DNA from 3 places in the Edwardsiella sp. EA181011 genome. Region 1 is predicted to be linked to each of the others. Evidence: predicted binding sites of a transcription regulator. Region 1 holds the regulator's gene; each other region holds the start of a gene.

What was found. The regulator ArgR, encoded in region 1, controls arginine synthesis, uptake and breakdown. The targets are predictions, from matches to a motif close to ANTGAATAAAAATACANT.
Region 2: the regulator ArgR is predicted to act here: its motif matches at 6,410-6,427, upstream of argF (ornithine carbamoyltransferase).
Region 3: the regulator ArgR is predicted to act here: its motif matches at 5,879-5,896, upstream of argC (N-acetyl-gamma-glutamyl-phosphate reductase).

The regions. Positions count from the first base shown of each region.
Region 1 is NZ_CP011364.1:200,115-208,001, reverse strand. It holds gene mpl (UDP-N-acetylmuramate:L-alanyl-gamma-D-glutamyl-meso-diaminopimelate ligase) at 1-929, shown strand, start outside; gene QY76_RS00980 (YdgH/BhsA/McbA-like domain containing protein) at 1,085-1,315, opposite strand; gene argR (transcriptional regulator ArgR) at 1,657-2,127, opposite strand; gene mdh (malate dehydrogenase) at 2,591-3,529, shown strand; gene QY76_RS00965 (helix-turn-helix transcriptional regulator) at 3,629-3,913, opposite strand; gene ispB (octaprenyl diphosphate synthase) at 4,111-5,082, opposite strand; gene rplU (50S ribosomal protein L21) at 5,342-5,653, shown strand; gene rpmA (50S ribosomal protein L27) at 5,672-5,929, shown strand; gene QY76_RS00945 (DMT family transporter) at 6,017-6,952, shown strand; gene cgtA (Obg family GTPase CgtA) at 7,001-7,887, shown strand, end outside.
Region 2 is NZ_CP011364.1:1,119,524-1,127,410, reverse strand. It holds partial or broken gene QY76_RS05090 (amino acid permease) at 1-38, opposite strand, end outside; gene QY76_RS05085 (alanine/ornithine racemase family PLP-dependent enzyme) at 110-1,213, opposite strand; gene QY76_RS05080 (APC family permease) at 1,215-2,636, opposite strand; gene QY76_RS05075 (alanine racemase) at 2,692-4,089, opposite strand; gene QY76_RS05070 (sigma-54-dependent Fis family transcriptional regulator) at 4,306-5,754, shown strand; gene rraB (ribonuclease E inhibitor RraB) at 5,879-6,310, opposite strand; gene argF (ornithine carbamoyltransferase) at 6,483-7,484, shown strand; gene QY76_RS05055 (YhcH/YjgK/YiaL family protein) at 7,545-7,887, opposite strand, start outside.
Region 3 is NZ_CP011364.1:688,928-696,814, forward strand. It holds gene QY76_RS03115 (TetR/AcrR family transcriptional regulator) at 35-634, shown strand; gene metF (methylenetetrahydrofolate reductase) at 864-1,763, shown strand; gene ppc (phosphoenolpyruvate carboxylase) at 1,812-4,445, opposite strand; gene argE (acetylornithine deacetylase) at 4,681-5,832, opposite strand; gene argC (N-acetyl-gamma-glutamyl-phosphate reductase) at 6,036-7,058, shown strand; gene argB (acetylglutamate kinase) at 7,088-7,861, shown strand.

The DNA of each region.
Region 1 (7,887 bases):
GCAACAGTCCATTCTTCGTTATCGAGGCGGATGAGTATGACTGCGCCTTTTTTGATAAGCGCTCTAAGTTCGTCCACTACTGCCCCCGTACCCTGATCCTGAACAATCTGGAATTTGATCATGCGGATATCTTCGACGATCTGCGGGCGATCCAGCGACAGTTCCACCATCTGGTGCGACTGGTTCCGGGGCAAGGGCGGATTATTCTACCGGCCAGCGACGCCAACCTGAAGCAGGTGATGGCGATGGGCTGCTGGAGCGAACAGGAGCTGTGCGGCGATGAGGCCGCCTGGAGCGCGACGCGTCTGTCGACCGATGCCAGCCGCTTCAGCGTCTCTCTGGATGGTGAATGCGTCGGCGAAGTTCAGTGGGCGCTGGTGGGGGAGCACAACATGCACAACGGGCTGATGGCGATTGCTGCGGCGCGTCATGTCGGCGTTCCTCCCGCGGAGGCATGCCGGGCCCTGGGGAGCTTTATTAACGCCCGCCGTCGCTTAGAGCTGCGTGGACAGGCCTATGGCGTCAGCGTGTACGACGATTTTGCCCACCATCCTACGGCGATACTGGCGACGCTGGCGGCGCTGCGCGGTAAGGTCGGCGGCACCGCTCGTATTCTGGCCGTTCTGGAGCCACGCTCCAATACAATGAAGATGGGGGTGTGTAAGAATGAGCTGGCGCCTGCGCTGGGCCGGGCCGATGAGGTGTTCCTTTATCAGCCACAGCATATTCCCTGGCAGGTGGCGGAGGTGGCGGAGGCCTGTGTGCAGCCCGCGCACTGGAGCGCCGATCTCGGTACGCTGGTGGAGATGATCGTGAAAAATGCGCAGCCGGGCGACCACATCTTGGTGATGAGCAATGGCGGCTTTGGCGATATTCACGATCGTCTGCTGCAGGCGCTGGCGCAAAAGTCCGCGGCGCATCAGGAGTGAGCCGCGCGACGCTGTGCGTCGCTATCGGATAAGCAAAACCGCAGTCCAGGCTGCGGTTTTGCTTTTTGGGGGCGAGCCCAGACGGTCTGGCTCGCGCTTCAGAGGGAGGTTCAGCGGTAGATCTGCGCCGTGGCGTGATAGTTGCCGTCGATACGCTACTCGATAATACGAAAGGCGCTGGCGCCCTGGGACTGGGCCTTGGCCGCCAGCTGCTGATCGATATCGGCGATGGAGCCGCCCAGCCCGCTGACCGAGATAACGCCGATCGGCTGCAGGCAGCAGGCCTGAGCCGTCGTAATTTCATGGGCTGGGAGCTGGGCAGCGGCGGTGCCGAACGAAAGGGCGCAAAGGGTAGCCAGCGTGGCGATAGTCTCTTTAATTTTCATTGTGTTATGCCTCTATTGTGACGTGGTGTCGTCGTAAAAATGTGATGTGCATCTCATCATCGAACATAGCACAATAACATCATGAATTAATATCACACTAATTATTTGTTGTGTTATTTTACCGCTGCGTATGGAGTGGATAGATCATAATGCGCTAAAAACGGCCTAAAAAAGATACAGATATAAAAAACTAAATAAATAATAGATGGTTATCTTTATTTGGCGAAAAATGCGATTTACGCGGCGCAGGGCGGCGATGCGCGGTAGGGACCCTGAGAAGAAAGCCCGCGGGCGGGCTTTATAATGACATATGGCGGGGCGATTGCTGCCTGCAGCGGTGATTACAGCTCTTGTTCAAACAGCGCCAGAATGGCTGCATAAAGCTGTTCGACGGCAAATCCTTTGGCGGGCGTGGTAAAAATGGTGTCATCGCCGGCGATGGTGCCCAGAATTCCCTCAGATTTCCCCAGTGAGTCGAGCAGGCGAGCGATCAGCTGTGCCGCGCCGGGGCTGGTATGGATAACCACGATGGCGTCGTTGTGATCGACGTCGAGCACCAGATTCTTCAGCGGGCTGCTGGTGGTGGGAACCCCGAGTTCGGCCGGTAGGCAATAGACCATTTCCATTTTGGCATTGCGCGTCCGTACGGCGCCAAACTTGGTCAGCATACGCGATACTTTGGACTGATTGATATTGTCGAAGCCCAGCTCCTGCAGCGCCTGCACGATCTCTCCCTGAGAGCTGAATTTTTCTTCCTTGAGCAGCGCTTTGAATGCCTTGGTCAGGTCTTCTTGTTTGGTCGTGTTTCGCATTCTTCACCGTAAGGTAGCTATAGACCTCGTTATTATGCGTATTCGTGAATTTTTATGCAATTTAGTCTGTAAATATCCGTGTCATTCGCGCAGGGCCGGCGCAAACGGCGTAAAGCGGACGAATCATAACGCCGTCACCGCGCGTGGATCGGGAAAAAGAGAGCGAACGCACGGAAAAGGTAAATGAAATGTTATTAGTATGATGTTGTTGTAATGTAAAATACAGCGTGGATGTAACGCAGGCGTAATCCGAGGTAAAGTATGCGCGGATTTCACGCACAAATTATTGCTATATCTTTCATCAATAAGTCATTTTTTCTAGAAATCTTGCAGCAGAGCATGGAATTAGTGTGTCAGCTCGCAATCTGAGTGTTAACAGATTGTTTTTTATAAAGTGATCTACTAATGTGCGTAGTAATGCATTCACGGCATTCTCCATTTAAATAGTAACAAGGAGTATAGAATGAAAGTTGCGGTTCTCGGCGCAGCGGGTGGCATCGGCCAGGCGCTCGCTCTTCTGCTTAAGACTCAGCTGCCTTCAGGTTCAGAACTCTCCCTTTACGATATCGCCCCGGTGACGCCGGGCGTCGCCGTTGATCTCAGCCATATCCCTACGGCGGTCACGGTGCGCGGTTTCGGTGGTGAGGATGCCTCTCCCGCCCTGGAGGGCGCGGATATCGTGCTGATTTCTGCCGGTGTGGCCCGTAAGCCCGGGATGGATCGTTCCGATCTGTTCAACGTTAACGCCGGTATTATCCGTAACCTGATCGGACAGGTTGCGCGTACCAGCCCGGGTGCTTGTATCGGTATCATCACCAACCCGGTGAATACCATGGTGCCGATTGCGGCTGAGGTGCTGAAGAAGGCGGGGGTATATAACCCGAACAAACTGTTCGGCGTGACGACGCTGGACATCATCCGCTCCAACACCTTCGTGGGTGAACTGAAGCACCTGGATCCGGCAACGCTGGATATTCCGGTGATTGGCGGTCACTCTGGCGTCACGATCCTGCCGCTGCTCTCTCAGATCCCGGGCGTCAGCCTCAGTGAACAAGAGGTAGCTGATCTGACCAAGCGTATTCAGAACGCTGGCACCGAGGTGGTAGAGGCTAAGGCCGGTGGTGGATCGGCGACGTTGGCCATGGGTCAGGCGGCAGCGCGTTTCGCACTGTCGCTGGTACGGGCGATGCAGGGCGATGAAAACGTCGTGGAGTGCGGCTACGTAGAGAGCGACGGCGAATATGCCCGCTTCTTTGCGCAACCGCTGCTGCTGGGTAAAGAGGGGCTGGTACAGCGCCTGAATATCGGCACACTGAGCGCCTTTGAACAGCATGCGTTGGAGAGCATGCTGGAGGTGCTGCGTAAAGATATCGCGCTGGGCGAAGACTTTATCAATAAGTAAGTCTGAGCGTGAGCCCGAGAAAACCGCAGGCATCGCCTGCGGTTTTTTTGTATCGGTAAGCGTGCGCGGAGGGCCGCGGGGCGGATGAGTGGGCGTGGCTCAGCCCTTTTTGACCGAGGTTGCGTCGCGTATTAGCCGTTTGCGATCCAGCAGTTCATGGGTGACGGGATCGTAGTAACGGCTGGGCCAGATCTCGCAGGGATGGATATTGAGGGCCTCAGCGATCAGCCATTCGCCTTTGGGCCAGGGACGCGTCAGGGCGTTGGCCAGCGTCGAGCTGGACAGACCGGCGTTGCGCGATACCTGAGTGAGCGTCAGCCTGCGCTTGTGCAATGCGGCAATGATCTCTGCCGGGTGCCAGTCTTCCGGGAGCGTTTTTTTCATCGGTGGTTTCCTTATCACTGAAAGTACCTTCATGGCGCCTGCTTAAAAAAACTCCTCGGTACTATCTGAAAACCTCTTCTGCTTTTCAATTGCTTTCTAACTAATGCGATTAATAGAAAGTTAAAATTGTGATGGTGGCTGCAGCGCCACATGCAAAAAAAAAGCGCCCGCAGGCGCTTAGACTCGATGGAACCCGCTTAGAAACTGCGGTTGACGGCCAGGTTCGCCAGCCCAATCAGAGCTTGCTTATGGGGGCTGTCCGGCAGCGGTGCCAGGGCGGCGATGGCTTTGTCGGCCTCTTCTTCTGCCCGGCTGCGGGTGTAGTCCAGCGAGCCAGCCTGCTGCATGGTTTCCAGCACCGGCTCCAGCAGATGACGGCCATTGCCCTGCTCGATCGCCTGACGGATCATCGCGGATCGCTCGGCGGATCCGTGGTGCATGGCGTGCAGCAGCGGCAGGGTTGGCTTGCCCTCATTGAGATCGTCACCGGTATTCTTGCCCAGCGTCTTTCCATCGGCATCGTAATCCAGCAGATCGTCGATCAGCTGAAATGCGGTGCCCAGATAGCGTCCATAGTCCTGTAGGGCCCGCTCCTGTGCGGTATCTGCCCCGGCGAGGATTGCCGAGCACTGCGCCGCCGCCTCGAACAGACGGGCGGTTTTGCTGTAGATCACCTGCATGTAGTTTTCTTCGCTGATATCGGGGTCATTGACGTTCATCAGCTGCTGTACCTCGCCCTCCGCGATGACGTTGGTGGCCTCCGACATCAGCGCCAGGATGCGCAGCGACTCCAGGCTGGTCATCATCTGGAAAGCACGGGTATAGATAAAGTCGCCGACCAGTACGCTGGCGGCGTTGCCGAAGGCCGCGTTGGCGGTGGCTTTACCGCGGCGCATATCCGATTCATCCACCACGTCGTCATGCAGCAGCGTGGCGGTGTGGATAAATTCGATCAGCGCGGCGATGGTGACGTGGCGATCGCCCTGATAACCGAGGGCGCGCGCGGCCAGTACGGCGATCATTGGGCGGATCCGCTTACCGCCGCCGCTGATGATGTAGTAACCAAGCTGGTTGATAAGCGCGACGTCCGAATTTAACTGGTGAAGAATTTTTGCGTTCACATCCGCCATATCCTGCGCGGTTAACTCAGTAATTTGTTCTAAATTCATTGTTTTATTTCAACTGTGTATGGATGTCCCGCCAGGCGGCAGCCCTTGCCAGGCTGCCATGGGCAGCCAACTATAGTATGATTGTACTTGAAAAATGATTTAGATAAACGGCGGGGAGAAAACTGTGCTTTTTTTCTTCTTTTCTCCTGATTCTACCCTTGTCTTCTGAATGATTTTTGCGTAGAATTCGCGCCCTATTGTGAATATTTATAGCGCGTATCGGACTATGAGCCATGCGTGCGGAAATGCGGAGTTTTATATGTACGCGGTTTTCCAAAGTGGTGGTAAACAACACCGAGTAAGCGAAGGCCAGACCGTTCGCTTGGAAAAGCTGGACATCGCAACTGGTGAAACTGTTGAGTTTGACCAGATTCTGATGGTCGCTAACGGCGAAGACATCAAGATTGGCGTTCCTTTTGTAGCTGGCGGTAAAGTTAAGGCTGAAGTTGTTGCTCACGGTCGTGGCGAGAAAGTGAAGATCGTCAAGTTCCGTCGCCGTAAGCATCATCGTAAACAGCAGGGTCACCGTCAGTGGTTCACTGACGTGAAGATCACTGGTATCAGCGCTTAATTTTAGGAGAGCGGATTAATGGCACATAAAAAGGCTGGCGGCTCCAGTCGCAACGGTCGCGATTCCGAAAGCAAACGCCTGGGCGTAAAACGCTTCGGCGGTGAATCAGTTCTGGCAGGCAGCATCATCGTTCGTCAGCGCGGTACCAAGTTCCACGCTGGTAGCAACGTAGGTTGCGGTCGTGACCACACTCTGTTCGCTTTGGCTGACGGTAAAGTTAAGTTCGAAGTTAAAGGCCCGAAAAACCGTAAATTTATCAGCATCGTTGCTGAATAAGTTTTTCGCGTCCTGAATGATGTAAGGCCCCGCAATACTTTGCGGGGCTTTTTTGCGTTATGAAGACAGAGAGGGACAGGGGCGTCCATGGAGAGTAAACAGAGTGCGGCTCTGGGTATCGCGTTGGCGCTGACGACGGCGATTTTCTGGGGTGCGCTGCCGATCGCGATGAAGCAGGTTCTGCCTGACATGGCGCCTGAGACCATCGTTTGGTACCGTTTCTCCATGGCGGCATTAGGGCTGGGCAGCGTGCTGTGCCTGCGCGGTCAGCTGCCGCCGCTGCGCGTATTTCGACAGCGTCGCTGGCTGCTGTTGCTGTCCGTTGCTACGGCGGGGCTGCTGGGGAACTTTATCCTGTTTAGCACCTCGCTACAGTATTTGAGCCCAACCACCTCGCAGGTGATTGGGCAGCTTTCGCCGGTCGGTCTGATGTTCGCCAGCGTACTGGTGCTGAAAGAGCGGATGCGGCCTGCGCAGGTGATTGGTGCGGTGCTGCTGATCGGTGGGCTGCTCCTGTTTTTTAATAACAGCCTGGCGGAGATTTTTACCCGTCTAACGGACTACACGCTGGGCGTGTTACTCGGGATGGCGGCGGCCGGGGTCTGGGTATGCTATGGCATCGCCCAGAAAGTATTATTGCGTCGCCTGGCCTCGCAGCAGATCCTGTGTCTGTTGTATGCTTTATGTGCGATCTGCCTGTGGCCGTTAGCGCATCCGGGCCAGATTTATCAGCTGAGTGGCTGGCAGCTGCTGTGCCTGTTGTTCTGCGGGGTCAATACACTGGTCGGCTACGGCGCGCTGGCCGAGGCCATGGTGCGCTGGCAGGTAGCGAAAGTGGGGGCGATCGTGACGCTGACCCCGCTGTTTACCCTGATGTTTTCTGACGTTTTGGCGTTAGCCTGGCCGGAAACCTTTATGACGCCCAGCCTGAATACGGTGGGGTATATCGGCGCTTTTGTGGTGGTTGCCGGCGCCATGTTTTCTGCGATTGGCCACCGTTGGTGGCCGCGCCAGCGCGCATAAACCGGATTGCCATCGGGCGGTCCGGTCACTGATTTACGGAGACAGTAAATGAAATTTGTAGATGAAGCCGTGATCCACATCGAAGCAGGTGATGGTGGCAATGGCTGCGTCAGCTTCCGCCGCGAGAAGTATATCCCGAAAGGGGGACCGGACGGCGGCGACGGCGGCGACGGCGGTGACGTATACCTGCTGGCCGATGAGAACCTGAACACGCTGATTGACTATCGCTTTGAAAAGTCTTTCCGCGCCGAACGCGGCCAGAATGGCCAGAGCCGTGACTGTACCGGTAAACGTGGCCAGGATGTGACGATTAAGGTCCCGGTCGGCACCCGGATAACGGACGTCGATACCGGCGAGGTGCTGGGCGATATGACGCGCCACCAGCAGAAGTTGATGGTCGGCAAAGGGGGATGGCATGGCCTGGGCAACACCCGTTTTAAATCCTCTGTTAACCGTACGCCGCGCCAGAAAACCAACGGAACCCCGGGGGATAAACGCGATCTGAGCCTGGAGCTGCTGCTGCTGGCCGACGTCGGCATGCTGGGGCTGCCCAACGCCGGTAAGTCCACCTTTATCCGCGCGGTCTCTGCCGCCAAGCCGAAGGTGGCTGACTATCCGTTTACCACGCTGGTGCCAAGCCTGGGCGTCGTGCGCATGGACAGCGAGAAGAGCTTCGTGGTGGCGGATATTCCGGGGCTGATCGAAGGCGCATCGGAAGGTGCCGGTCTGGGGATCCGTTTCCTGCGTCATCTGGAGCGTTGCCGAGTGCTGCTGCACCTGATCGATCTCGCGCCGATCGATGAGTCCGATCCGGTCGAGAATGCCCGGGTGATCATCGGTGAGCTGGAGAAGTACAGCGAGAAGCTGTCTCAGAAGCCGCGCTGGCTGGTGTTCAATAAGGCTGACCTGCTGGCGCCGGAGGAGGCGAAGGCGCG
Region 2 (7,887 bases), 920 kb from region 1:
GCGGTTGAGGGTGAAGGCGTCTCCGTCTGACAAGCCATGGTATCCCCCTATGTAAGGTGCATTCTGCGCGCCGGCGCGGGTACGCCGGCGCACGTTTATGGCCTCGGGATCATCCCTTAAAACGGCGTTGCACACCATGGGTCTGGCAGGCCATCAGCAGCCCGGTATAGTCCAGCTCGAAGCTGATGCTATCGCCGACCTTCAGCGCCTCATCGCAGTCCTCGATATCCACCAGCGTATGGTCGCTGGTCTGCCCCAGCAGCGTGATGGCGTCGTTGCAGGGCGTGCAGTTTTCCGCCGGCACATCCTGGCGGCCAAAGGCCAGCAGCGCGCGGCGGCGGGTGCCCTTATCGACAAAGGTCTTGTGCTGTAGGAAGGCATCGACCCCCAGCTCGCCGACCGGCACCGTCGGCTTGCTGTTCAGCTCGATGATCTCGGCGTGCAGCAGATACATATCCGAGCAGGCGCGATCCACCGGTTTGGTCGAGTGGTGAAACGCCTCCAGATACTTCATGTCGACATATTCGATGCCGAACTCATGCAGCCCGCCGATGCGCAGGTGGTTCAGCCCCTGCGGCCAGATGCCCTTATCCAGCAGATGGACGCTGGTGCAGTTGCCGGCCGACAGGCGGCGAACGGTGATGCCGCAGTCGCTCTCCAGACGCCGGGCGATGGCCTGGAAGCGCTCGCCGTTTTCCACCGTCGGCAGCACCGTGCCATAGCAGTTGAAGTTGGTGCCCAGCCCGTACAGCGCCAGCCCAGGCAGCGACGCGATCAGGCGCACCGTCTCCAGGATCTGCGCATAGTGCTCAAACCAGATCCCCTCGCGCAGATCGCCCATATCCACCATCAGCAGCACCTGATGCACCTTGTCCTGACGCAGCGCCTCGGCGGAGAGGGCCCGCAGCACCGCGGGCTCGCTGTTTAAGCTGATATCGGCGTAGCGTACGACCTCTTCGATCTCGCTCAGACAGGGGCTGCGCAGCAGGCAGGTGGTGCAGCCGGTTGCGCGGATCTTCTTCAGGTTGTAGGTGCGCGACTCGGCGACCACGCTGATCCCCCCCTCCACGACGGCGCGGGCGGTCTCCGGGCAGCCGTCAAACACCTTGTTGACCGCCATGACCTCGATCCCCTGCTCCGCCAGCAGCGCCAGCTCGGTCCGGGCATTGTCGCGCAGCTTGCGCAGATCTATCTCTAGCGTTGGCATATACATCTTATTTTGCTCCTTCACTCAGTAACTTCGCATTGCGGCGCTGCGCGCGGTGATAAATCAGCTCCGCCACGATCACGGCCAGCACGGCGCCGCCAATAATCTTGCCGGCGTACTGCATATAGCCGCCCATGTCGATCTGTGACGGCGGAATGAACAGCAGGCATACGGCAAAGGCGATAGAGATAAAGCCCAGCGCCGGCAGCACGATCGGCAGGACGCGTCCCGGAATACGGAAGCTGCGCGGGGTATCCGGCTGGGTGATACGCAGGCGGTAGAAGGCCGGGAACATAACCAGATAGGGGATAAAGTAGGTGATGGTCGTCAGCGCGGTCAGCATCCAGTAGGCGGCGGCGACGCTCGGCGAAACAAAGGTCGAGAAGCACAGCACCGTCACGATGATGGCCTGCCAGACTAAGGCAAACGCCGGCGTCTGGTATTTGGGGTGCAGACGCCCGATGCGCTCGCCCAGCAGGTTATCCTCACGCGAGGCCTCCTGCAGCATGTAGATGGGTCCAACCAGCCAGGAGTTGATTTGCCCCAGGGCGCCAAAGAACATACAGATGGCCATGACCGGCAGCAGCCACGGCATATGCAGGGTATTGGCGGCGGAGCGCATGGCCTGCATCACGCCGGCGACGATATCGGTCTGTCCGGCCGGCAGCAGGGTATTCAGCGCCCAGGTGCCCACCATGTAGATGCCGACGATCACCGCGGCAGAAAACGCCATGGCGCGCGGGAAGTCACGCTGCGGGTTGCGGGTGCGCCCGGCGATCATCGGCGCCACCTCCAGACCGGCAAAGGCGAACATCATGCTGGAGAGGAAGACGATGGTATCCCAGTGGCTCAGATCCGGCACCCAGTTGGCGGGCGTAGCGTAGTCGGTCTGCATCGGGTGGCCGGTCGCCAGCCAGACGATCGCCAGCAGGATCAGGATCGCCGACGGGATAAAGACCCCGCACCAGGCGCTGATGCTGTTGATGATCTTGGTCCACTGCATACCGCGGATATTCATCAGGGTCAGCAGCCAGAAAATCACCATCGATCCGACGCCGATGAAGATCTTATTCTCCGCCAGCGAAGCGCTGAACATATAGCCGAGGGCCGTGAAGCCAAACTGCAGCATCAGGGGGAAAAACAGCACGCAGGAGAACAGGAAACAGACCACGACAATCCAGGCGATGCGTTTACCAAAGGCCTCCTTGATCCAGACGAAAATACCGCCGTCCTTCGGCCAGCCGGTCGACAGCTCGCCGCAGACCATGGCTAACGGGAAAAACAGGCAAAATGCGGCGATCACCCACAGCAGCATGGCCGAGGCGCCATAGGGGGCGACGTTGGGGATCTGCCGCAGACTCAGAATGGCAATGACATTCATAAAAACAATGTCTTTGATGCCGAGCTTACTGGTGTCTTGAGTACTCATGGACATCTCCAGAGCCAGAGAAACAGAAACGGGGAGCCGCGGCCCCCCATGCAGATTAATAAATGTCGTACTTAACCATGTCTTCGTAGCTGTCCTCACGGCGGATCAGGCGATCATTGCCCTGACGATCGATCATCACCACGGCGGTGCGCGGACGGTTGTTATAGACCGTCTGGCTTTCAATCGAGTAGGCGCCGGCGTCCAGGAAGGCGACGACATCGCCGATCGCCGTATCGTGCGGCATCAGGAACTCCTCGCCCTTCACGCCGACGTGGAAGTAGTCGCCGCCGTCGCACAGCGGGCCCGCCAGCTTGATGTAGCGATCGTGCGCCTCGGTGATGCGCGAGGCGTTATAGACATAGAAGAACCAGTCAAAGTGCTGGCTGTCGGAAAGGACGCTGTAGCCGGCGTCGACAAACTTCCACTCCACGTGGCACTCCACGTTACCGTCCACATCGTAGTTGGTCTTGCGCTTCTCGCAGGCCACCTCCGTCAGCAGGATGGCCGCCGAGCCGGTCACCTTGCGCCCCGGCTCGATACAGATCTGCACGTCGGTGCGCCACTTGTGCACCTCGCTGATGACGGCATCGGCAAAGTCCTGCGCAGTGATCCCGGCGTACATGTTGTCCTTGAGCGGATCGCCGTTCTCTTCATCGTACTTATATGGCACCGGAATGCCGCCGCCGACGTTGATCAGATCGAACCTGATCCCCAGCACCTGCTCCAGACGGCGGGATTCGTCCACCAGCACGCGGGTCGCTTTGGCAAACGGCTCCGCCTCCGGCACCTGATCGCCCACGTGCATGTGCAGGCCGCGCAGGTGTACGTAGGGCATCGCCAGGATACGGCGGCAGGTCTCTTCGGCCTGCTCTAGATCCAGCCCCGACTTGGCGTGGAATGCGGTGACCAGCTCGGCGTGGGTAGCGGACGGCACGTTCGGCTCGACGCGCACGCACACGTTGGCGGTCTTCTTCAGGCGGCGGGAGATCGCATCGATATGGTCCAGCTCATACAAGCTGTCGACGTTGATCAGGTACAGATCGTTGGCGATGGCGTACTCCAGATCCTCAGGCTTTTTCACCACCCCGTTAAACACGATCTGATCGCCGCGAAAGCCAACCTCCAGACACTTGCGTACCTCATACTGCGAGTTGGCCTCGGCGCAGATCCCGGCGTCGCGGATCGCCTGCAGCACCCCCATCACGGAGCAGGTTTTGGAGGCGAAGAAGGTTTTGGTGTTCGGATGGGCGGAAAAGGCCTGCTCGATCTCACGGATATTGCGCACGATCTCCGCCTCGGAGAATACGTAGAAGGGGGTGCCATACTTCTTCGCCAGCGCGGTGACATCCTGTCCCTCAAAGCACAGCTTGCCGCCGCGGGCGCTGAAGCGACGATCGTGTTCAATTACGTTATGACGCAACTGGTTATAGTTTTTAATAACGTTATCTGACATAAAAACCTCTGATTGCTGTGGATAATATTGATTGATATCGTATCGATAGCAACTCTATAGCAATGCACGTGCCAGCTTTTAAATCATTAAAAATCAAGTAGATAAAATAAAATCGCATTGCCAAACATTGGTCGGTCGGTCTGTTTTTCGTCGTAGCGCCGAAAATTCGGCGCTACGTCCCCAGGCGCCCGGCAGTCAACCCAAGGAAAATGCACCATGCCGCCAGTCAACCCGGATCTCCGCAGCGCACTCAGCATGTTTGCGCGATTCTTCGATCTGATTCATCAGCCCCTCGCCATCATCGACGAGCAGGGCCGCTACGTGTACTACAACCAGGAAAGCGCGGAGCTGGACGGCTGCAGCGCAGAGTGTGCTCTGGGGCGCCACATACTGGCCGTCTACCCACGGATGAAGGAGAGCCAAAGCACCATGCTGTGCTCGCTGAAAAGCGGCGTTGAATACGTGGGGAACTACCAGGTGTACTACAACGCCCGCGGGCGGGCGGTCGACTATCAGCATACGACGGCGCCGCTGTACGCCCGCGACGGCAGCATGGTGGGCGCCATCGAAATTGGCCGCGATATGTCGGGCGTACGCCGTCTGCAGGAGCAGGTCGTCGAGCTGAACCAGCGTCTGTACGCCGCGGCCGACGAGGACAGCCATGCCATCATTACCCAGGATCCGGCGACGCTGGCGCTGATCGATAAAGGGAAACGCCTGGCGCAGAGCAACGTGCCGGTGATCATCGTCGGCGAGACAGGAACCGGTAAGGAACTGTTTTCCCGCCTGATCCACCGCAGCAGCCCGCGGGCGGAGCGCCCCTTTATCGCCCTGAACTGCGGCGCCCTGCCGCCGACCCTGATCGAGAGTACGCTGTTCGGCACCGTCAAAGGCGCCTTTACCGGCGCGGAGAACAGCAAGGGGTATCTGGAGCTGGCCGACGGCGGCACCCTGTTCCTGGATGAGCTCAACGCCATGCCGCTGGAGATGCAGAGCAAGCTATTGCGCTTTCTCCAGGATAAAACCTACTGGAAGCTGGGCGGCAGCCAGCAGAAACAGTCGGACGTACGCATTGTGGCGGCGATGAACGAGGCGCCTGCCGCCCTGATAGACCAGGGGAGACTGCGGGCCGATCTGTTCTATCGCCTAAGCGTCGGCATGCTCGCGCTGCCGCCGCTCTCCGCCAGGCCGTCCGATATTCTGCTGCTGGCTAACCACTTCCTCACCAAATACCGCAACGACATGGTGCACCGCATCCACGGCATCGCCAAAGAGGCCCAGGATACCCTGCTGCGTCGGCGCTGGCCCGGCAACGTGCGCATGCTGGAAAACACCATCGTACGCAGCATGATCATGCAGGATCACGACGGCCCCCTCGACTGCATCGCCTACGATGAAGAGGCGCTGAGCATGATTCCGTCGCGCGGCGCATGCCCTCCGCCGCCCATCGAGCCGCCGCCCAGCGCGTATCCGGCCATCCAGGAAGAGGGCAATCTGGCCCAACGCATCGCACGCTATGAGCGCGGCCAGATCGTCCAGGCCCTCAACCACAGCAACGGCTGCGTCGCCCAGGCGGCGCGCAGCCTGGGGCTCTCGCGTACCACCCTGCAGTACAAGGTGCACAAATACGCGATCCATCTGGGGGTCATTGATACCCTAGACTAACTCAGAGAGGAGCGTCATCGCTGACGCAGCACGGGACGCGCCCTGCCTGGCAGGAGAGCCTGCGCGGGACAAAAAAACGGGAGCCCGCAGGCTCCCGTCAGCACGATCGCGATCGACATCGATCTCAGTGGCGACGACCGTCGTCGTCCTCGTCGATCGCCTCGTCGTCGTACTCCTCGCCGTCGTCACCCTCTTCGCCGTCCGGATCTTCAAAATAGGTTCCCCAGCCGTCGTAGCTGACGCCGTGCTTCTCCGCCAGGGCGATCAGTTGCTCGACCTGAGCATCGATGGTCTCGGCGTTCAGCCCCACTTCACTGATCACGTCGCAGCACATCAGCAGGATGCCCCCTTCAACCTCCAGCTCCTCGGCATCGGTCACTTCGTAACCCAGCTTGAACGCCTCCACGGCAGCCTGCTCCAGCGCCTCAAAGCGCTCCGCCGACAGGTGGTGCTCAATGGTGTACAGCGCGTCCGGATCGCTGCCGTCGTCCAGCAGCTCCTCAATAATCATGCGGGTTTCTTCGCGCTGTTCTTCCAGCAGCTCTCGGTTTGCCATTTCACTGATCCTCAATCGCTAAGCCTTTGGCGCATTCTCCCACAGGCGACGGCGCCTCACCACTCAAGAAAATACAATATTTCACGCTCGGGGGTTGAAAATGAATTTTAATACACATAATGTGAATATAAATTCATCGCAGCATAACCCCCCACAGACGGAGATGACCCATATGGATCAGCTTAATCAGCAGCACTTCCTGAGGTTACTGGATTTCACCCCGCAGCAAATTGCATATCTACTCAATCTGGCTGCCGAACTGAAGCAGGCCAAAAAACAGGGGTGCGAATGCCCTCGTCTGCGGGGCAAAAACATCGCGCTGATCTTTGAAAAGGACTCCACCCGTACCCGCTGCTCCTTTGAGGTGGCCGCCTACGATCAGGGCGCCCATGTCACCTACCTCGGCCCCAGCGGCAGCCAGATAGGCCATAAAGAGTCGATCAAGGATAGCGCGCGGGTGCTCGGCAGGCTGTATGACGCCATTCAATACCGCGGCTTTGGCCAGCAGGTGGTAGAGACGCTGGCGCACTACGCCGGCGTGCCGGTGTGGAACGGCCTGACCGATGAGTTTCACCCCACGCAGATCCTGGCGGACTTCCTCACCATGCGCGAACACTGCGCCAAGCCCCTTGCCGCCATGAAGCTGGCCTATCTGGGCGACGCGCGCAATAACATGGGCAACTCACTGCTGGAGGGCGCCGCGCTGATGGGGATGGAGCTGCGCCTGGTCGCGCCCAAGGCCTACTGGCCGGAGGCCGAGCTGATCGCCCAGTGCCAGGCCGTGGCAGAGCAGACCGGGGCGAAGCTGGTGCTGACGGAGGAGGTCGCCGAAGGGGTACAGGGCGCCGACTTCCTGTATACCGATGTGTGGGTCTCCATGGGCGAGCCCAAATCGGTCTGGCAAGAGCGCATTACCCAGCTGCTGCCGTATCAGGTCAACCTGCAAACGCTGCAGCTGAGCGGCAACCCGCAGGTAAAATTCCTGCACTGCCTGCCCGCCTTCCACGACGAGATGACCGGCGTAGGCCAGCAGATGGCCGAACAGTATGGGCTACACGGCGGAATTGAGGTGACCGATGAGGTGTTTGAATCGCCCCACAGCATCGTCTTCGATCAGGCGGAGAACCGCCTGCATACCATCAAGGCGGTGATGGTGGCGACCCTGGGCGAATAACGGCGCGCGGCATCAAAGACCGCACGAGCCAGCGGCCACCGCCGCTGGCCGCCGTGACCGCTACAGCAGGCCGAGCGCCTGCGCATCCAGCTTGATCACCGCCTTGCGCACCCGCGCCGGCTCACCCAGCGCGCACAGCGGCTTGTGCACCTCGCCGGGATAGAACACCACAAAATCGCCCGCGCACAGCGCCAGCTGCTTCTCCTGCAGACCGCCCGCGCCCACCGGCAGGAAAGCGATATCCTTCTCCGCCAGCAGATCTTCCCCGGCGACGCCCGGTGCCAGATTGCTAAAGCCCATGCCCTCCTGCCCCTCCAGCACGATCTGGATATCCAGATAGCGAGCGTGGTATTCGGCGCGGCGTGTCTCGGCCGGCGCCGTATCGTCGTGGGCGATCAGCACG
Region 3 (7,887 bases), 490 kb from region 1:
TGAAATCTATTAAACTTTCCAGCAGGCTTGTGGCATGGCAAGACCCCTCCAACACAATCGCGATGCGGCGCTGCAGCAGGCTGTCGCTCTGTTTTGGCGGCGCGGCTACTTTGCGACGTCGATGAAAGAGATTGAGCAGGCGTTAAATATGCGCCCTGGCAGTATCTACGCCGCATTTGGTAATAAAGCCGCGCTGTTTTCCAGCGCGTTGACGCGCTATACCCAGTGCCAGGTCGATGCGTTTTTCGCGCTGATGGCGGACTATCCCGATCCGTTTTCCGGCGCCGAGGCCTTTTTGTGCCACTTTGGCGCCACCTGTTCGGCGGAGCTTCCCTCCAGCGTCTGTTTCTTGGTTAAAAGCCTGCTCGAACTCGAAGGGAGAGCGGAGGAGGCGCCGCTATCGGTGGTGCGAGAGAGCCTGGCGGCGATGGAGGCGGCCTTTTACCGGGCTTTCCGGGAGGGTGCGCCGCGGTTAGCCGAGGCCGAGGCCCGGCACATAGCGCGTTGGCTGCAAAAAGAGGTGATCGGTATTCGCATTATGGCGCTGCAGATAGGCAATTCCCCCGCGCTGGCGGCGCTGGTGGATGACAGTTGCGTAACGCTGCGTCGCTGGCGCGCCAGCGCACTATCCTAATTCCCGGCGCCGACGGGGCCGCAGATACGGATCGCGGGAGCGGTGTCTGGGCTGCGCAGGGGCCTGCCTGAGGCTTTCTCATTCTCTCCTGAGGTTTCTTCATCGCCCGACGGCAATTTGCTGTTGACGAATCCATCAACTTACGGCAACTTCTATTTGGACGTCTAAACGTATGGATGTTTAAAATGGGGTGCGCAGAGAGCCGCGCAGAGCATAAGGATGATGGGGTATGAGTTTTTTTCACGCAAGCCAGCATGATGCGCTGAACCAGAGCCTGGCCGAGCTGCAGGGGCGGATCCAGGTCTCTTTTGAGTTTTTTCCGCCGCGCAGCCAGGAGATGGAGCAAACGCTGTGGCGATCCATCGATCGGCTCAGCACCCTGAGGCCGTCGTTTATCTCGGTGACCTACGGCGCCAACTCCGGCGAGCGCGATCGCACCCACGGCGTGATTAAGGGAATAAAAGAGCGCACCGGGCTGGAGGCGGCCCCTCACCTGACCTGCGTTGATGTCAGCCGGGAGGCGCTGCGGGGCATCGCCCGAGATTACTGGAATAGCGGCATCCGCCATATTGTAGCGCTGCGCGGCGATCTACCGGCGGAGGGCGGGCGTCCGGAAATGTACGCCAGCGATCTGGTGGCGCTGCTGCGCGAGGAGGCTGACTTTGATATTTCGGTCGCCGCCTATCCCGAGGTCCACCCGGAGGCCAAGAGCGCCCAGGCCGACCTGTTAAACCTAAAGCGCAAGATTGACGCCGGCGCCAGTCGGGCAATCACCCAGTTTTTCTTTGACGTGGAGAGTTATCTCCGCTTTCGCGATCGCTGTGCGGCTGCGGGCATTGACGCTGAGATCGTGCCGGGGATCCTGCCGGTGTCCAACTTTCGCCAGCTGCAGCGCTTTGCGGCGCTGACCAATGTCCGCGTACCGCAGTGGATGCTGGCTATGTTTGACGGGCTGGATGCGGATGCGGAGACGCGCAAGCTGGTCGGCGCCAACATTGCCATGGACATGGTGAAGCTGCTCAGCCGCGAGGGAGTGAAAGATTTCCACTTTTATACCCTGAATCGAGCCGAGCTGAGCTACGCCATTTGTCATACGCTGGGCGTGCGGCCGCAGAGGGACGTGGCGTGAGAGGCGTAAAAAAGCCCGCTGCCGCGGGCTTTTTCCTCTGTACCGTCGCTAGCCGGTATTGCGCATCCCGGCGGCGACGCCGGCGATGGTGACCATCAGCGCCTGTTCGACGTTGGCATCCGGCTGCTCCTGATGGCGTGAGCGGTAGAGCAGCTCAGCCTGCAGGACGTTGAGCGGATCGGTATAGACGTTACGCAGAGCGATCGACTCTGCGGCCCAGGGCAGATCGGCCATCAGGTGATCGGTGTTGGCGATGGCCAGCACCGCCTGAATATCCCGCTGTACCTGCTGGCGCAGCTCTGTGCCCAGTGGCCATAGGGCAGGGTCAACCAAGCGCTGATCGTAGTATTCGGCCAGCCACAGATCGGACTTCGCGAACACCATTTCCAGCATATCGATGCGGGTGGTGAAGAATGGCCAGCTGCGGTACATGCTTTCCAGCGCGTCGCGGCGCCCCTCCGCCATGGCCTCCTCCAGCGCGGCCCCGGCGCCCAGCCAGGCCGGTAGCATCAGGCGGTTTTGGGTCCAGGCAAAGATCCACGGGATCGCGCGCAGACTCTCTACGCCGCCGCTGGGACGACGTTTGGCCGGACGAGAGCCCAGCGGCAGCTTACCCAGCTCCAGTTCGGGCGTCGCCGAGCGGAAGTAAGGAACAAAATCTGGATTCTCGCGGACATAGCGTCGATAAAGCGCGCAGGAGGTCTGTGAGAGCTCGTCCATGACATCGCGCCACTCTTGCTTCGGCGCCGGCGGCGGCAGCAGATTGGCCTCCAGAATGGCGCTGGTATACAGCGTCAGGCTGCTGACGGCGATCTCCGGTAGGCCGAGCTTGAAGCGGATCATCTCCCCCTGTTCCGTTACGCGCAGGCCGCCCTTCAGGCTTCCCGGCGGCTGGGAGAGCAGGGCATCGTGCGCCGGCGCGCCGCCGCGGCCGATGGAGCCACCACGGCCATGGAACAGAGTCAGGGCGATCCCTGCGCCGTCACAGACGCGCACCAGCGCCTCCTGTGCACGGTATTGCGCCCAGGAGGCCGCCATCACACCGGCGTCTTTGGCAGAGTCAGAGTAGCCGATCATCACCATCTGTTTACCCTGGATAAAACCACGGTACCAGTCGATGCTCAGCAGCTGTGTCATCACCGCCTCGGCATTGTTTAGATCGTCGAGGGTTTCGAACAGCGGAGCAACCGGCAGATTGTACGGGCAGCCCGCCTCTTTCAGCAGCAGGTGGACTGCCAGAACATCGGATGGGGTACGCGCCATCGAGATGACATAGGCGGCGATGGCGCCGGCTGGCGCCTCAGCGATCACCTGACAGGTGTCAAAAACTTCTTTGGTTTCCGGCGATGGCGTCCAGTGACGTGGCACCAGCGGGCGCTTGGAGTTCAACTCGCGCAGCAGGAACGTCTGCTTATCCTCTTCAGACCAGGTCTCATAGTCACCCAGCCCCAGATAGCGGGTCAGCTCGGCCAGCGCTTCGGTATGGCGGGTACTTTCCTGGCGAATATCGATGCGTACCAGCGGCACGCCGAAGCAGTGGACCCGGCGCAGGGTGTCTAGCAGCTGGCCGTTGGCGATGATTCCCATACCGCAGGCCTTCAGCGAGCGGTAGCAGGTATGCAGCGGCTGCCACAGTTGATCGTTGCTGACCAGCAGATCGGCGGGGCGCGCCAGGCGCTCCCCTCGCAGACGCGCGTCCAGATAGGTCAGCGTATTGTTCAACTGTTGGCGCAGGCGCTTTAACACCTCGCGGTAGGGCTCCTGGGCATGTTCGCCCGCCAGCGCCCGCAGCTCCGGTGTACAGACGGTCATAGAGAGCTCTGATACCAGCACCTGGACATCGCGTAGGAATAGCTCCGCAGCCTTCCAGCGGCTGAGCAGCAGGGCGCGGCGGGTCACCTCGGCGGTGACGTTGGGGTTACCGTCGCGATCGCCGCCCATCCAGGCGGTGAAGCGCACCGGTACCGCTTCGACCGGTAGCTGGTAGCCAAGGGATTTTTCCAGCTGCTCATTAAACTCGCGTAGGAAGGCGGGAACGCCTTCCCATAGGCTGTTTTCAACCACGGCATAGCCCCATTTGGCTTCGTCGATGGGGGTTGGGCGGTTTTTGCGGATCTCGTCGGTGTGCCAGGATTGGGCCACCAGCTGGCGTAGGCGGCGCATGATCTGGTGACGCTCATAGTCGGCCAGATCGTCATGATCGAGCTGGCTGAGGCAGGTGTTTACCTCCACCAGTTTATGGATCAGCGTACGGCGAGCGATCTCGGTGGGGTGTGCGGTCAGCACCAGCTCGATGGAGAGGTTATCGACGGCCTGACGGATTTGCGCCTCGTCCAGATTTTTATTCTTCAGCCGGGTGAACAGGTGAGACAGGGCATCGGGATTGCTGGCAGCCTCGCCGTGTGGGGATATTCGGTGATATTGCTCCGCGACGTTGGCCAGATTGAGGAACTGGCTGAAGGCGCGCGCCACCGGCAACAGCTCGTCATTGGAAAGATTTTGCAGTGTGTTCAGCAACGCCTGTCGGCTGGCTTCATTGCCTGCGCGTGACGACTTGGACAGCCTGCGGATAGTTTCAACGCGATCCAGGATATCTTCTCCCAGCGCGTCCTTGATGGTATCGCCCAGCAGCTTGCCCAACATGCTGACATTGCCACGCATCGCCGAATATTGCTCATTCATAGAACCACTGCCCCTCCCAATACGTAAATTTCTTTCACTCGGAAATTGTAGAGTGCCTCTTTATAAAGCCACGTTCCGTCCTCTGCGTCAATTGACACAATTTCTTGCCAAAACACACAATTTAGCGCTGTTAACTGAAATTTAATTACGCAATGACCTGAAGAGGTCTAACTGATAACAGTTACATTGCAAACGCCGCCGCGTCATCGTTTGCCCGGGGCGGCACCTGCCGTGATCAGCGCTGACAAAAATGGTGGATTATCTGCGTCAGCAGGGTGCGCGTCGGCACAATAAAGTCGGTGGACAGATACTCATCCGGCTGATGCGCCTGCTCAATGGAGCCCGGGCCGAGCACCAGCGTTGGGCAGATCTCTTGCAGGAACGGTGCCTCGGTACAGTAGTTGACGGCCTCTGCTCGCTCCCCCAATAGCTGTTCTATTGCCAGTACCAGCGGCGCGTGGCGCGGGCATTCATAGCCGGGGATCGGCGGATGCAGATGCTCAATACGCAGACGTCCCGGCCACTGCGTCGCGATGGGCGCCAGCGCCTGATTCAGCAGCTCGCTGAGATCGTTCAGCGTCATTCCCGGCAGCGGGCGCATATCCAGGTGCAGTTCGCAGCAGGCGCAGATGCGGTTAGCTGCATCACCTCCGTGGATATGCCCCAGGTTCATGGTGGGGTAAGGGATATTAAAGGCCGGATTGTGGTAACGCTGCTGCAGCGTATTGCGCAGGGTGAGCAGGTGGCCGATGGCATCGTGCATGATCTCAATCGCGTTGACGCCGCGCGCCGGATCGCTGGAGTGCCCTGACTGACCGGTGATGCGGATGGCCTCGGAGAGATGGCCTTTATGGGCTCGGATCGGTTTAAGGGAGGTGGGTTCACCGATGATGCAGCAGTCGGGGCGCAGCGCGGTGCTGGCGGCAAAATAGCGCGCGCCCGCCATCGAGGTCTCCTCGTCCGCCGTCGCCAAAATGTAGAGCGGTTTATTTAGTTTATGCAGTTCGATATCGCGCAGGGTATCGATGATAAAAGCGAAGAATCCTTTCATGTCTGCGGTTCCAAGACCGTACAGGCGATTATCTTGTTCGCTGAGCGTGAAGGGATCTCGGGTCCAGCGCCCCTCGTCAAAGGGAACCGTATCGGTATGTCCCGCCAGCATCAGTCCTCCGCCTCCCTCACCATAGCTCGCTAGTAAATTGAATTTATTCCGTGTGTTAGGGACAGGCTGCACCTCGACACGCAGCCCGAGATCGCTAAGCCATCCTGCCAGCAGGGTGATTAACCGTTCATTACTCTGGTCCAGTGCGCCGTCGTTGGCGCTGATGGAGGGGGTTGCGATCAGCGCACGGTACAACGCGATAAATGAGGGTAATTGCGTATTCATGGTTGACAGCCTCAAGTTTGGATAGTATCAATATTCATGCAATAATTATGAATAAAAATACAATAAAGCATCATCGAATGGAACAGACAGGGACGCCCGAGTATTGGCAGCAGCGATGGGGCTAACTGGATGTGAGGTCAGGGGCTGAGGCATCTCAGCGCACGGCCGGTATCCACGGTTAACCAAGAGGAGCGATCGCCGCGATGTCCAGTATTCAGAAGTCGTTAAATGGGTTAATCGTTGGCGCCAGCGGCTATACCGGTGCTGAGCTTGCCGCCTATCTGCAGCGCCATCCCTACATCACCATAGCGGGTTTGACCGTGTCTGCGCAAAGCGTTGATGGCGGAAAATTGTTGTCAGATATTCACCCGCGGCTGAAAGGGGTGGTCGATCTCCCGTTGCTGGCCTGCGACGACAGCGCGGCGCTGGCCCCGCTGGCCGATGTGGTCTTTTTGGCGACCGATCATGCAGTTAGCCATCTTTTGGCGCCTGAGTTTCTGGCGGCCGGTTGCACCGTCTTCGATCTCTCCGGCGCCTATCGGCTCCGCAGCAGCAAGGCCTACTCGCAGTATTACGGCTTTACGCATCAACATCCCGAGTGGCTTGAGCAGGCGGTATATGGCCTGGCGGAGTGGCAGGGCGCTGCGCTGCGCACGGCGCAGCTGGTCGCGCTGCCGGGGTGCTACCCGACGGCGGCACAGCTGGCGTTAAAACCGCTGCTGGCTGCTGGGCTGATCGATACGGCGCAGTGGCCGGTTATCAACGCCGTCAGCGGCGTCAGCGGCGCCGGACGTAAGGCCAGCCTCGGCAGCAGCTTTTGCGAGGTGAGCCTGCAGCCCTATGGGCTGTTTACGCATCGTCATCAGCCGGAGATCGCCGCACACCTAGGCATTCCGGTGATTTTTACCCCCCACCTGGGCAATTTTCCTCGCGGCATACTGGAGACGATCCACCTACGGGTAAAAAGCGGCGTGGATGCGGCCGAGGTGGCGATGGCTTTTTATCGAGCCTATCAGGATAAACCATTGATCCGCCTGTATCAGGGAACGCTGCCGTCCATCGGCGCGGTGGCGGGTACGCCGTTTTGCGACATCGGTTTCTCCCTGCAGGGACAGCATCTGATCGTGGTTGCCGCAGAGGACAATCTGCTGAAAGGGGCGGCGGCCCAGGCGGTGCAGTGTATGAACCTGCGCTTTGGCTTTCCTGAGACGTGCGCTCTCCTTTAACCATCTATCCCGGACAGACAGAGGCAGCTATGGATCCGTTAATCATCAAACTCGGCGGCGTATTACTCGATAACCCACAGGCGATGGAGCGTCTCTTTCAGGCGCTGTTGGCCTACCGACATCATGATCGCCGTCCGATCGTCATCGTACACGGCGGCGGGTGCCTGGTGGATGAGCTGATGGCGCGCCTGCGGTTGCCGGTGGTGAAGCGGCAGGGTCTGCGGGTCACGCCGGCCGATCAGATAGGCATTATCAGCGGCGCGCTGGCGGGGACGGCGAACAAGACGCTACAGGCCTGCGCCATTGCGCACGGACTGGCGGCGATCGGCCTGTCGCTGGCCGACGGCGGGGCGGTACAGGTGAGTCCGCTGGATGCGTCCCTGGGACACGTTGGCCAGGCGCTGCCGGGATCGCCGCTGCTGCTGCGTCAGCTGCTGGCGGCGGATTTCCTGCCGATCGTCAGCTCCATCGGCATCAGCGCCGAGGGGATGCTACTGAATGTCAATGCCGATCAGGCGGCGACGGCGCTGGCGGCGACCCTGGGGGCGGATCTGCTGATGCTGTCTGACGTCAGCGGCATCCTCGATGGTAAGGGACAGCGTATCGCGGAGATGACGGCGCAGAAGGCACAGTGTCTGATCGAGCAGGGCATCATCACCGATGGGATGGTGGTAAAGGTGAACGCGGCCTTGGAAGCCGCTCGGACGCTGGGGCGTCCGGTTGATATCGCCGGCTGGCGTCACGCCGAAAAGCTGCCGGCGCTGTTTAACGGCGAAGCCGTCGGCACGCGTATTCATGCATAACACAACAACACGATTCGGTTAAGAAT